DNA from 3 places in the Streptomyces sp. NPDC059649 genome. Region 2 is predicted to be linked to each of the others. Evidence: riboswitches for the same ligand, from Rfam matches in the RefSeq annotation. Region 2 holds a riboswitch; each other region holds the start of a gene.
What was found. A riboswitch is a leader RNA that binds a small molecule or an ion and turns the genes downstream of it on or off. The one in region 2 is predicted to bind cyclic di-AMP.
Positions count from the first base shown of each region.

Region 1: it holds a riboswitch for cyclic di-AMP, as region 2 does, so the genes downstream of both, ACFV1J_RS33175 (peptidoglycan DD-metalloendopeptidase family protein) here and ACFV1J_RS32750 (NlpC/P60 family protein) in region 2, are expected to answer to the same signal.
Region 3: it holds a riboswitch for cyclic di-AMP, as region 2 does, so the genes downstream of both, ACFV1J_RS34055 (transglycosylase family protein) here and ACFV1J_RS32750 (NlpC/P60 family protein) in region 2, are expected to answer to the same signal.

Region 1 is NZ_JBHWDV010000049.1:20,335-24,559, forward strand. Features, by position in the region: gene ACFV1J_RS33170 (aldo/keto reductase) at 1-458, opposite strand, end outside; gene ACFV1J_RS33175 (peptidoglycan DD-metalloendopeptidase family protein) at 577-1,791, opposite strand; cyclic di-AMP (ydaO/yuaA leader) riboswitch at 1,803-1,957, opposite strand; gene ACFV1J_RS33180 (DUF2332 family protein) at 2,262-3,551, shown strand; gene ACFV1J_RS33185 (PP2C family protein-serine/threonine phosphatase) at 3,570-4,225, opposite strand, start outside.
Region 2 is NZ_JBHWDV010000047.1:21,412-25,636, reverse strand. Features, by position in the region: gene ACFV1J_RS32760 (NlpC/P60 family protein) at 1-1, opposite strand, end outside; gene ACFV1J_RS32755 (hypothetical protein) at 323-676, shown strand; gene ACFV1J_RS32750 (NlpC/P60 family protein) at 845-1,987, opposite strand; cyclic di-AMP (ydaO/yuaA leader) riboswitch at 1,995-2,164, opposite strand; gene pcrA (DNA helicase PcrA) at 2,500-4,225, shown strand, end outside.
Region 3 is NZ_JBHWDV010000053.1:16,426-20,650, forward strand. Features, by position in the region: gene ACFV1J_RS34045 (cytochrome P450) at 1-950, shown strand, start outside; gene ACFV1J_RS34050 (transglycosylase family protein) at 1,201-2,247, shown strand; cyclic di-AMP (ydaO/yuaA leader) riboswitch at 2,460-2,667, shown strand; gene ACFV1J_RS34055 (transglycosylase family protein) at 2,675-3,328, shown strand; gene eno (phosphopyruvate hydratase) at 3,621-4,225, shown strand, end outside.

The sequences.
Region 1 (4,225 bases), on a different contig from region 2:
TTGCCGGCCCGGACGAGGTCGTCCAGGGCGGTCAGGAACTCGCCGACCTCCACCGACTCGTCGTCGTAGTGGGTGTAGTAGAGGTCGAGGTAATCCGTGCGGAGACGGGTGAGGGACGCCTCGACCGCGGACTTGATGGTGGCGGCGGACAGGCCCTTGTAGTCGGGGTGGGCGCCGACCTTGGTGGCGATGACGATGTCCTCGCGATTGCCGCGGGAGGCAAGCCAGTTGCCGAGCACGGTCTCGGACTCGCCGCCCTTGTTGCCGGGCGCCCAGGCCGAGTACACGTCGGCGGTGTCGATGAAGTTGCCGCCGCCCGCCACGTACGCGTCGAGTACCGCGAACGACTCGGCCTCGTCAGCGGTCCAGCCGAAGACGTTTCCCCCGAGGCAGAGCGGGGAGACGGACAGCGAGCCCAAGGCCCTGCGGGTACCGGAGTTGTTGCTTGTCGCACTCATGGTGGGGGCAGCGTTGCGGGGCGGGTGGTTATTCCCTCGTGCGGCGGTTGGTCCCGCCTACGACGGGCGGCTACGCGTGCGCATCGCGTGGCCGCCCCACCCCGCCCCGCCCCGCTCGTCAGACGTTGAGGCCGTGGTCGCGCAGCCAGGGCATCGGGTCTATCGGGTCGCCGGCGCCGGGGCGTACCTCCAGGTGGAGGTGAGGCCCGGTGACGTTGCCCGTGGCGCCGACCCGGCCGATCACGTCACCGGTGCTGACCTTGCCCGAGGTCTTGACCATCGAGGAGAGGTGGCAGAACCAGAGCTCGGTGCCGTCGTCGAGGGTCAGGACGATGCGGTAGCCGTACGAACCGGCCCAGCCGGCCTGGGTGATGGTGCCGGAGTGCACCGCCCTGACGGGCGTACCGGTCGGGGCGGCGAAGTCCTGGCCGGTGTGGTCCGCGGCCCAGCGGTCACCGGCCTGCCCGAAGCTCGCGGTGAGGGTGTACGAGGCGACCGGGGTGAGGTAGCTCTGCGCCAGTTTGGCGAGGCGCTCGGCCTCCGCCTTCCGGCGGGCCTCCTCCTCGGCCTTGCGCCGGGCCTCGGCCGCTGCCTCCTTCTTGGCGGCCGCGGCCTTCTCGGCGGCGCTCTGGTCCGCGGCCGCGTCCGTCGTGGCCTGCTTGATCGCGGCCTGTTCGGCGGCCTCGCGGGCCTCCTGTTCGCCGGCGCCCTGCTGGGCGTCGGCCTGCTGGAGGATACGGCTGCGCAGCGCCTCACCGGCGTTCGCGCCGGAGCCCGTGCCCGCACTCGACCCGGTGTCGGTGGCCGTGGTCGACGGCGAGCCCGTCGCGGCGAGCGGGTCGACGGGCGCGGAGGCAGCGTCGGACCCGGTGTCCGAGCCGCCGTCGGATATCAGGTTGCCGACGCCGGGCAGGGAGGCGGCGTCCGGGAGGTGGTCGGTGACGGCGTCGGCCACACCGCTGAGGTCGGGCATCGAGATCGGTACCGGCGGCTTGCCCTCGGCCGTGGCCATCCCGCCCGCGCCGACCGCCGCGATGACGCCGACACCCAGGACCGTGCCACCGCGGGCGAGTCCACCGCCGCGCTGCTTGGCCACCCGGTGCTTGCCGCGGACCGGGCGGACGGACTCCTCGGTGGGGTTCCACTCCTCCCACTGGCCGTCGGCGTCACCGTGCGCCTCGCCGGCCGTCGCAAAACGGGTGTCGGTGACGAAAGCGGTGCCGCCGGAGCCTGCGAAGGCGTGCGGGGCGCCCGGCGCATGCGGGGCACCCGGGCCCCGGTCGTCGAACTCGTAGGCGGATGGAGCCTCGGGGACAGGCCTGTTGGACGCCACGGGGGCGCTCTCCTTTCCTTCCTTCTCGCCTACCGGGTTAGCTGACGGGTTCGGAGCAGGAAGGTCTCCTACGGGCACCCTCTGGCGGAGGCGTCCGATTCACCCCAAGGTGGTGGTTCCCCGGTTCCCTTGGTGCAGTTCGAGATGCTGGAGGTGCGTGAAAAGCGCGTGCGGGATTCGGCGTCGGCGCGCGGTGCCGCCTCTTGCGGCGGCTGGGACGACCGCGCTGCGTTATCGGACAGTAATAGAGATCGCGGCCGTTTTCCAAGCCTTCCCGGGAATCGATATGCCTCGCGCACCAGCTGTGGCGTGGTCTTTTCCGGTCACCATGGCCATAAATCGGGCGAGTTGACCGCACCGCCCCGCACCGCCCCGTGCCGCCGCTAAACGACCTCTCGATGATTGTGCGTCAGTTGTTATGCAGAGGGGTGCCCGACCATTACGGAACGTGAAGACAGTAACGTCGGATCATGGTCGTCAACGCCGAGCGCCCCGGATACTCCGAGAGTCCCGGACACGCCGAGAGCCCCGGACCCGCCGCACGCCTCCGCAGCACCGGTCACGGGCACCACGGCCATCCCGGCCGTCCCGGCCGCAGCGGTGGCACGTCCGGAAGCGCCCAGGACGTGGCGCGCCGGTACCAGGAGTTCTCCTGGCGCGAGGCACGCGGGCGGTCCGACGCCCACGAGGAGCTGTCCGCACGGATCGGCCAGGACCAGGAGTTGTGCGAGCTGCTGGCGGGTTCGCTGCCGGCCGGCAACAAGCAGCAGCCCCAACTCCTGGTCGCCGCCGTCCGCCATCTCGACGGCCCGCACGCGGAACAGGGCCCGCGCGGCGCGGCGGCGTACGGTCGCTGGCGCGAATGGACGATCCGTCATTGGGACCAGGTGCGGGACGTGATCATGCGCCGCGGCACCCAGACCAACGAGCCGGCCCGCTGCGCCACCCTGCTGCCGCTGCTCGCCCGGCTGCCCCAGCCACTGGCCCTGCTGGAGGTCGGCACCTCGGCGGGGCTGTGTCTGCACCCGGACCGCTATCGGTACGAGTACGCGTACCGGCACGGGCCCGGGGACGGGCAGGAGTACCGGCACGGGCCCGGGTACGCGGGCGGGCCGGCTGCCGGCCACTCTGGCGGGCGCGCACCGGGAGGAGCGCACCACCCGGTCGTCGAAGTGGGCCCGGCCGACAGCCCGGTGGTCTTCCCCTGCCTGGTGCAGGCGCCGGTGCCGGCGGCAGGGCACGGACCGCACCTCCCCACCCGGCTCCCCGAGGTCGTCTGGCGGGCCGGGATCGATCTCGATCCGCTCGACCCGGTCGCCGAGCCGGACGACCTGCGCTGGCTGCGGTCGCTCGTATGGCCCGGCGACGAGGCGCGGGCGGCCCGGCTGTCCGCGGCCGTCGAGGCGGTGCGGGCGGCGCCGCGGCCGCGGATCGTCCGCGGGGACCTGATCGAGGAACTGCCCGCGCTGGCGGCCGAGGCGCCCGCCGGGGCGACGCTGGTGGTGTTCCACACCTCCGTGCTGAGCTATCTGCCGCCGGCCCGGCGCGAGGAGTTCGCCCGGCTCGTACGGTCGGTCCTCGACGGGCGGGACGGCGGCGGGCACTGGGTCTCCCAGGAGCACCACTCCGTGCTGCCGTGGCTCCCGCTGCCCGCGCACCACACCCCGCGCCCGGACGACCCGCTGCAGCTGACCCTCGCCCTGGACGGCCACCCGGTCGCACTCACCGGCCCGCACGGGCAGAGCTTCCGCCCGCTGTAGGGGAACGCGGCACAGCCCTCACTCCCCCATGGGCCGCTGCAGCGCCAACAGGGCCATGTCGTCCGCCGGGGCCCCGCCCGTATGCCGGGAGACGTCCTCGATGAGGGCGTCCAGCAGGCTGCCGGGGCCCGGGAAGTGCCGGCCGCGGAGCTTGTCCGCCGGGTCGTAGAAACGGCCGCGCAGGTCGCGGGCCTCGGTCACGCCGTCGGTGAAGAAGAGGAGCAGCGACCCGGCCGGGAAGAACGACTCGTCGGAACGGTCCGGCCAGCTCGCCACCTCGCTCATCCCCAGCGGCAGCGCCGGCGCGGAGGGCGCCAGCTCGCACAGTCCGCCGTCCGGGCCGAGCAACAGGGGCGCCGGGTGGCCGCGGTTGAGGACCCGCAGCACGGACCGCCCGCCGGCCGGGATCTCGGCCAGAACCGCGGTGGTGAACCCCTCGCACTGGTCGAGCCCCGCGCGCCGCCCGCCCTCCCGTTGCAGCGCCCGCTCCAGCCGGCCGGCCACCGCCTCCAGGGTGGCCTCCTGTTCCGCGGCCTCCCGGAAGGCGCCGATGACCACCACGGCGGCCTCCACCGCCTCCAGCCCCTTGCCGCGGACGTCGCCGACGATCAGCCGTACGCCGTGCGGGGTGTCCTGCACCGCGTAGAGATCGCCGCCGATCCGGGCGTCCGCCC
Region 2 (4,225 bases):
CTTCCTTCCCTTCGGGCCGGGGGCCCGGCGGCGGCCCGTGGGACGGAGCGGGCCGCCGCCGTATCTCCCGGCGGGGCGGCCGACGGGACGCCGGTGCGGAGTCCGGCGCGGCGGGAGTCGGCCGCCTGGAGGAGGACGCTAAGCCCGGGCGTCATGGAGGTGGGCTGGCTTGCGCGGCATTGTTCGGTTTCGACCGCTGCCGGAACGCGGGTGACCGGAGCGTCATCGCCCGTTCGCCGCGGCCGCTCCGCGCTGACCGAAGCGACGAATGGGGACACCCTGCCGGAAAGGGCGTGCTATGCGGCGGATACGATCCCGCCCCATGGACGTAGTCATCAATATCTTCGTCGGCCTGCACATCATCGGCATCGCCTCACTGCTGGGCGGGTTCCTGACGCAGATGAAGGCGATGGGTGCGGGCACCGCCCGGTTCGTTCCGGCCATGCTGCACGGCGCGCTGACGATGCTGGTCACCGGCATCGTGCTGGTCGGCCTGAACCAGGCGCAGGGCCACCCGGTCAACAACATCAAGATCGGCATCAAGATGGCCGTCCTGGTGGTGATCCTGGCGCTGGTCTACGTCAAGCGGGACGAGGAGCAGGTCGACAAGGCGCTGTTCGGCGCGGTCGGCGGCCTCACGGTGGCCAACATCTTCATCGCGGTCCTCTGGACCTGACCACGCCGGCCGCCGGACCCCGGGCTCGTACGGCCCGGGACCCGCAACGGCGCCCCACAAACCGCACACCGCGCGGTCGTCGCACTCCGGGATCCGGAGGCGAGGGCCGCGCGGTGGCGTGTGGGGGGTGACCGTGGGGGGTGGACCTGGGAGGAGCGGGGCCGGGCGTCAGCCCGGGCGGACGCTCCCGTAGATCGGCATGTAGTAGATCGACTCCTCCCGGACGTTGGCGCCCGGGTGCGGGGCGTGGATCATCTTGCCGCCGCCTATGTACATGCCGACGTGGCTGATGTCGTCGAAGAAGAAGACCAGGTCACCGGGTTGCAGGTCCTTGGTCGCCACCCGCTGGCCGACCTTGACCTGGTCCCAGGTGGTGCGCGGCAGGTCGACCCCGGCCGCCTTCCACGCCGCCTGGGTCAGCCCCGAGCAGTCGTAGGACGAGGGCCCGGTGGCGCCCCAGACGTACGGCTTGCCGATCTGGGCGCGGGCGAAGGCCAGGGCCTGCTGGGCCTTGGTGGACTGCGAGCCCCCGGTGGAGCCGCCGGTGTCCCCGCCGGTCTGGCCGCCGGTCGAGCCGCCGTCCTGCTGGCGCTGCCGCTCGCGCTCCTGCTGCTTGCGCGCCTCCTCCTCGGCCCGGCGCTTGGCCGCCGCCTCCTTCCGGCGCTCCAGTTCGGCCAGCCGCGCCTTCTCCTGGGCGGTCAGCCGGGACAGCAGCTGCCGGGCCTCGGCCAGCTTCTGCTGGACGGAGCGCTTGGACTCCTTCAGGGCGGCCTGCGAGCTCTGCAGGTGGTCCAGGCTGCGGCTGGCCTCGGCCCGCTGGCGGGCGGCCGCCGCGGCCTGCTGCTGGTAGTCGGCGACGGCCTGCTGCTGCCGCCCGGTCAGCCGCTCCATCAGGTGGCTGCGGTCGAAGAACTGCTGCGGGTTCTTGGCGAGCATCAGCTGCGCGGTCGGGTTCATGCCGCCGGTGCGGTACTGGGCCGAGGCGAACGTACCGAGCTCCCGCCGGGTCTCGTTCATCTTCTCGGCCCGCTTGGCCGCGGCGTTGAGCAGCCCGTCCACGGTCTCGCGCTGGTGATCGGCGCGCTCCTTGGCCGCGTTGTACTTCTGGGTGGCCACCTCGGCCTGCCGGTAGAGGCCGTCGACCTTCTGCTTGACCTCTTCGATGCTGGGCTTGGGGGCTCTGGGGGCGGCGTCCGCGGTCTGCGAGAGCAGGGTGACCGAGGCGAGCGCGGCGGTGGTGAGCCCGGCCGCCGTACGGCGGCTCCCGGGCGAGGTGAGAACGCTGGTGCGCGGCTTGCGATGGGACGCCAAGGCCGGCAACTCCTTCCGTGGACCGCCTACCGGGTTAGCTGTCGGGTTCGGGCGGTGTCGCTGACGGAAGGCCGTGCCCTACGGTCCGTACGTCCGCTTGCGGCGGTCGGACGGATCGATTCACCCCGGTGGTGCTGGTGGGTCCCCGGCTCCGGGTGACCCGTGCGTGACCGGAGGGACACATCGCGGGCAGGGCCGGACTCGGCGCGGGCGGCCCGTGCGAACGCTGTCGTCCGCGGGGAGGCGGGCTGCCTGAGCGAGGACGTTAGCCAACTCGTGTGGCTCCTGTGAAGGCTGATGTTCGATATGCCCGAAACCTTTTTGTGACCTGAGTGATGCCGTTCCGCTTCGGGAGGCGGCCGTTCCGTTTCCGGCGGTGCGCATAAGCCGCATTCGGCCGGGCGTCCGATGGCCACGACCGCCGGTGGATACCGCGCGTTCTCCGGCCGTCCCGGTCACTTGTCCACAGTCCGCGGCGCGCTGTCGGTGCGGCGGCCTAGACTCGGTGGGCGATGAGCAGCCTCTTTGACGACAGCTTCCTGGCGGACCTCGCCCACAAGGACGAGGGGCCCCCGCCGCCTCCCGAGGACGAGCACGAGCCGGTCCCCGAGGAGATCCCCGCCGACCTGTTCGGCGGGCGGTTCGACGCGCCCGCGCCCAGGGACGCGTACTACCGCGACGGCGCCGCCCGCCCGGCCATCGACCCCGCCGCGCTGCTCGAGGGGCTCAACGACCAGCAGAAGGCCGCCGTGGTGCACACCGGCGGCCCGCTGCTGATCGTCGCCGGCGCCGGCTCCGGCAAGACCCGGGTGCTCACCCACCGCATCGCGCATCTGCTCGCCGAGCGGCATGTCCACCCCGGCCAGATCCTCGCGATCACCTTCACCAACAAGGCCGCCGGCGAGATGAAGGAGCGCGTCGAGCAGCTGGTCGGCCCGCGCGCCAACGCCATGTGGGTGTCCACCTTCCACAGCGCCTGCGTGCGGATCCTGCGCCGCGAGTCCAAGAAGCTGGGCTTCACGTCCTCCTTCTCGATCTACGACGCCGCCGACTCCAAGCGCCTGATGTCCCTGGTCTGCCGCGATCTGGACCTCGACCCCAAGCGCTTCCCGCCCAAGTCCTTCAGCGCGAAGATCTCCAACCTCAAGAACGAGCTCATCGACGAGGAGACCTTCGCCGGGACGGCGGCCGACGGGTTCGAGAAGACGCTGGCCGAGGCGTACGCGATGTACCAGGCACGGCTGCGCGAGGCCAACGCCCTGGACTTCGACGACATCATCATGACCACGGTCAACCTCCTCCAGGCCTTCCCGGACGTCGCCGAGCACTACCGCCGCCGCTTCCGGCACGTGCTCGTGGACGAGTACCAGGACACCAACCACGCCCAGTACACCCTCGTCCGCGAGCTGGTCGGCACCGGCACCGCCGAGATCCCCGCCGCCGAGCTGTGCGTCGTCGGTGACGCCGACCAGTCGATCTACGCCTTCCGCGGCGCCACGATCCGCAACATCCTCCAGTTCGAGGAGGACTACCCGGACGCCACCACGATCCTGCTGGAGCAGAACTACCGCTCCTCGCAGACGATCCTGTCCGCCGCCAACGCCGTCATCGAGCGCAACGAGAACCGCCGCCCCAAGAACCTCTGGACCGACGCCGGCGCCGGCGCCAAGATCAACGGCTATGTCGCGGACACCGAGCACGACGAGGCGCAGTTCGTCGCCGACGAGATCGACCGGCTCACCGACGCCGGCGACGCCAAGGCCGGCGACGTCGCCATCTTCTACCGCACCAACGCCCAGTCCCGTGTCTTCGAGGAGATCCTCATCCGGGTCGGGCTGCCCTACAAGGTCGTCGGCGGAGTGCGCTTCTACGAGCGCAAGGAGGTCCGCGACGTCCTCGCGTACCTGCGCGTGCTCGCCAACCCCGAGGACAGCGTCCCGCTGCGCCGCATCCTGAACGTCCCCAAGCGCGGCATCGGCGAGCGCGCCGAGGCGATGATCGACGCCCTGTCGCTCCGCGAGAAGATCACCTTCCCGCAGGCCCTGCGCCGGGTCGACGAGGCCTACGGCATGGCGGCCCGCTCCGCCAACGCCGTCAAGCGCTTCAACGTCCTGATGGAGGAGCTGCGGACGATCGTGGAGTCCGGCGCCGGGCCCGCCACGATCCTGGAGGCCGTCCTGGAGCGCACCGGCTACCTCGCCGAACTCCAGGCGTCCACCGACCCGCAGGACGAGACCC
Region 3 (4,225 bases), on a different contig from region 2:
GGCTGGTCAGCAAGGCGTTCACCCCCCGTCGCGTCGCCGAGTTCGCGCCCCGGGTGCAGGAGCTGACCGACCACCTCATCGACGGGTTCGCCGCCCGCGGCGAGGCCGACCTGATCCACGAGTTCGCCTTCCCGCTGCCCATCTACGCCATCTGTGACCTGCTGGGCGTCCCGCGCGAGGACCAGGACGACTTCCGGGACTGGGCGGGCATGATGATCCGGCACGGGGGAGGCCCCCGCGGTGGCGTCGCCCGGTCCGTGAAGAAGATGCGGGGCTATCTCGCCGACCTCATCCACCGCAAGCGGGAGGCGCTGCCCGACGGGCCGACACCGGGCGAGGACCTGATCTCGGGCCTCATCCGGGCCTCGGACCACGGTGAGCACCTCACCGAGAACGAGGCCGCCGCGATGGCGTTCATCCTGCTCTTCGCCGGTTTCGAGACCACCGTCAACCTCATCGGCAACGGCATCCACGCCCTGTTGGGCCACCCCGCCCAGCGTGAGCTGCTGCAGAAGTCGCTGGCGGCGGGCGACACCGGGCTGCTGGCCACCGGGGTCGAGGAACTCCTCCGCTTCGACGGCCCGGTGGAGTTGGCGACCTGGCGGTTCGCCACCGAGGAACTGACCCTCGGCGGGCAGCGGATCGCCGAGGGGGACCCCGTCCTGGTCGTCCTGGCCGCCGCCGACCGCGACCCGGCGCGCTTCCCCGAGCCGGACGTACTCGACCTGACCCGGCGTGACAATCAGCACCTGGGATACGGGCACGGCATCCACTACTGCCTGGGCGCCCCGCTCGCCCGGCTCGAAGGACAGACCGCGCTCGCCACGCTGCTGACCCGGCTCCCGGACATCCGGCTTGCGGTGGAACCGGCGGAATTGCGGTGGCGCGGTGGGCTCATCATGCGCGGACTCCGGTCGCTGCCCGTCGAGTTCGCGCCCGAGCGGGCCTGACCAGCGGCGGAGGCCGATGGTGACAGAGCGTCAGGACGTGACCTGCGCGTGATCTCCACTACACCGACTTGTGACTACCCGTGACCCCGGCTACCTTTCGATCCACGATCGACGGCCCCTCGAACAGATTGCCGAGGAAGGCCGGCGGTCGCGACAACTCAACCGCCGCGCGAAAGGCATCCGCATGCGTTCCGGGAACGGCCGACACCGTCGCCCCCGTCAAGCACCGGCCATCTTTGTCACGGCGGGAGTGACCGGCTCGGCACTGGCACTGCCCCTGCTCTCCGCCGGTGGCGCCCACGCCGCCGACACCGCGACCTGGGACCGCGTCGCCCAGTGCGAGAGCGGCGGCGTCTGGAGCTCGGACACCGGCAACGGCTTCTACGGCGGTCTCCAGCTCACCCAGGAGATGTGGGACCGGCACGGCGGCGGGGACTACGCCTCGCGGCCCGACCTCGCCAGCCGCGCCCAGCAGATCGCGGTGGCCGAGGCGATCCTCGACGACCTCGGGCCGGACGCCTTTCCGAGCTGTGCGGTGAACGCCGGCCTGAAGAAGGACGGCCGGGCGCCGCAGGTGAACCCGGGCGGCACCAGCGCCCCGATACCCGACCCGTCCGACGACGACGGAACCGCCGGCTCCGGCTCCTCCGGCTGGCACGACGGTACGGCCGACGACCCGGGTGGCGACGAGGGCGACGGGCCGGCCGGTGACGAGCCGTCGCGGACCACACCGTCCCCGTCCACTCCCGCCCCCTCGGACTCCGCCGGGACCGGCGAGACGTCCCCCGGCCCCGACCGGACCTCCGGTCCGTCCGACCCGTCCGGCGACGCGACGCCGGGCGACCACGGCGAGGACCCGTCGGGCAGCCACGACCCCTCCGGCACCACCGACCCCTCCGATGACGGCAACGGCAGCGGTACGGGCGATGGGGACGGCGCGGGAGACGTGGACGGCACGGGCCCCGACGGGACGCCGGGCGGTACGGCGACGGACGGCGTGCCGGGCGGCGGCTCGGGCCGGCACCGCGGCGACGCGGACCCGGGCGAGGGCGACGGCGGCGACCGGACGTCCGGCGGGCGGCACGCCTCGCGCGGTGACGACGCGCACCGGACGCTCCCGGTGGACGGTGACGGGTACACCGTGCGGCCGGGTGACAGCCTGTCAGCGATCGCCCAGGCGCACCGGCTGTCGGGTGGCTGGCCGGCGCTCTACGACCGCAACGAGGGCGTCATCGGCTCCGACGCGGACCTGATCCGCCCAGGTCAGCAGCTCGATCTCGGGCAGTCCGCAGGGTAGTTCGCCGGTTTCGACCCGCTTTGGCGAAAGTGAGACAAGCGTCTCGTTGTGAGGTGGTGGGCCCCGAAGGGTCCACCACCGTCGCACCGGCCCCCACCTGCGGCTTTATGACCCCTCCGTGATCAAAAAGGGCCAACTCGGTCCAGATGAGGGGGTTTGAACACCCAGGGGATTCCTGATTACGGTCATCACCGCTCGCCAAAGCGGGCCCCTTCGATCACACGCCGAATCCTGCCGGTGGTCGGAGGCAGTTGACGCGCAAGCGCCGTAGGCAGGAGCGGGGGAACCAAGGTAGGCGCCGGCCCGGCCCGTGAAAGCGGGTCAGCCGGCTTGGGGTGAAGCCCGGTGCCACGGCACCGGCCGGGCGACTCATCAGTCCGAACCCGACAGCTCACCTCGCAGGCGTCGGTGAGGAAACGAACCAACCATGCTGATCAACAAGGGCAAGCACCGTCGTCCCTCCAAGGCCGTCCGCGTCGCCGCGCTCGCCGGTGTCGCCGGTGCCGCCGTCGCCGCCCCGCTGATGGGCGCCACCTCCGCTTCCGCCGCATCCGTCGCCACCTGGGACAAGGTCGCCCAGTGCGAGTCCGGCGGCAACTGGTCGATCAACACCGGTAACGGCTACTACGGTGGCCTGCAGTTCTCCAACTCCAGCTGGGCCGCCGCCGGCGGCACCAAGTACGCGGCGCGCGCCGACCTGGCCACCAAGGCCCAGCAGATCGCCGTCGCCGAGAAGCTCCTCGCCATCCAGGGCCCGGGCGCCTGGTCCTGCGCCGGTGCCGGCGGCCTGACCGCCGGTGGCCCGTCCCCCGACCTGAACACCAGCGCCCCGGTCGCCAAGTCCGCCCCGTCGAAGAGCGACGCGGCCGTCAAGCGCACCCCCGCCGCCCCGAAGCACGAGAGCGCCCCGGCCCCGAAGAAGAACCAGGGTCACGGCAACTACACCGTCAAGGCCGGCGACACCCTCGCCAAGATCGCCAAGGCGCACGGCACCAACTGGAAGGCCGTCTACGCGGCCAACAAGTCCGTCATCGGCGGCAACCCCAACCTGATCTTCCCGGGTCAGAAGCTCCACGTCTGAGCCGTCCCCGCACCGGGACACCCCTGGTGAGACCGGCCCCGTCCGGCGCGCCCCTCCCCCCGGCGCGCCGCGGCGGGGCTTCTCCGTATCCCCTCCGCGGCGCCCCGCCGTCGGCCCGGCACTCGCCGGACTTTTCCCGCTCCGCGAACATTGCGGCAAACCTACCGTGACCTGGTCTTTTGGGTGGCTTGTTGGGTTATTCCGTCCCACGGAGCGGGCCAAGGGCAGGCGGACGCTCCCCGGGCCGTTAGGCTCGTGCTGCAGAACTCCAGACACCCATGAAGGAGACAACGTGCCGTCCATCGACGTCGTCGTAGCCCGCGAAATTCTCGACTCGCGAGGTAATCCCACGGTCGAGGTCGAGGTCGGCCTCGACGACGGCAGCACCGGCCGTGCCGCCGTGCCGTCCGGCGCCTCGACCGGCGCCTTCGAGGCCATCGAGCTCCGCGACGGCGACCCCAACCGCTACCTCGGCAAGGGCGTGGAGAAGGCCGTCCTGGCCGTCATCGAGCAGATCGGCCCGGAGCTCGTCGGCTACGACGCCACCGAGCAGCGGCTGATCGACCAGGCCATGTTCGACCTGGACGCCACCGACAACAAGGGCTCGCTCGGCGCCAACGCCATCCTCGGCGTCTCCCTCGCCGTCGCGCACGCCGCCTCCGAGGCCAGCGACCTCCCGCTGTTCCGCTACCTGGGCGGCCCCAACGCGCACGTCCTGCCCGTGCCGATGATGAACATCCTGAACGGCGGCTCGCACGCCGACTCCAACGTGGACATCCAGGAGTTCATGATCGCCCCGATCGGCGCGGAGTCCTTCTCCGAGGCCCTGCGCTGGGGCGCCGAGGTCTACCACACCCTCAAGAAGGTCCTGAAGGAGCGCGGTCTGTCGACCGGCCT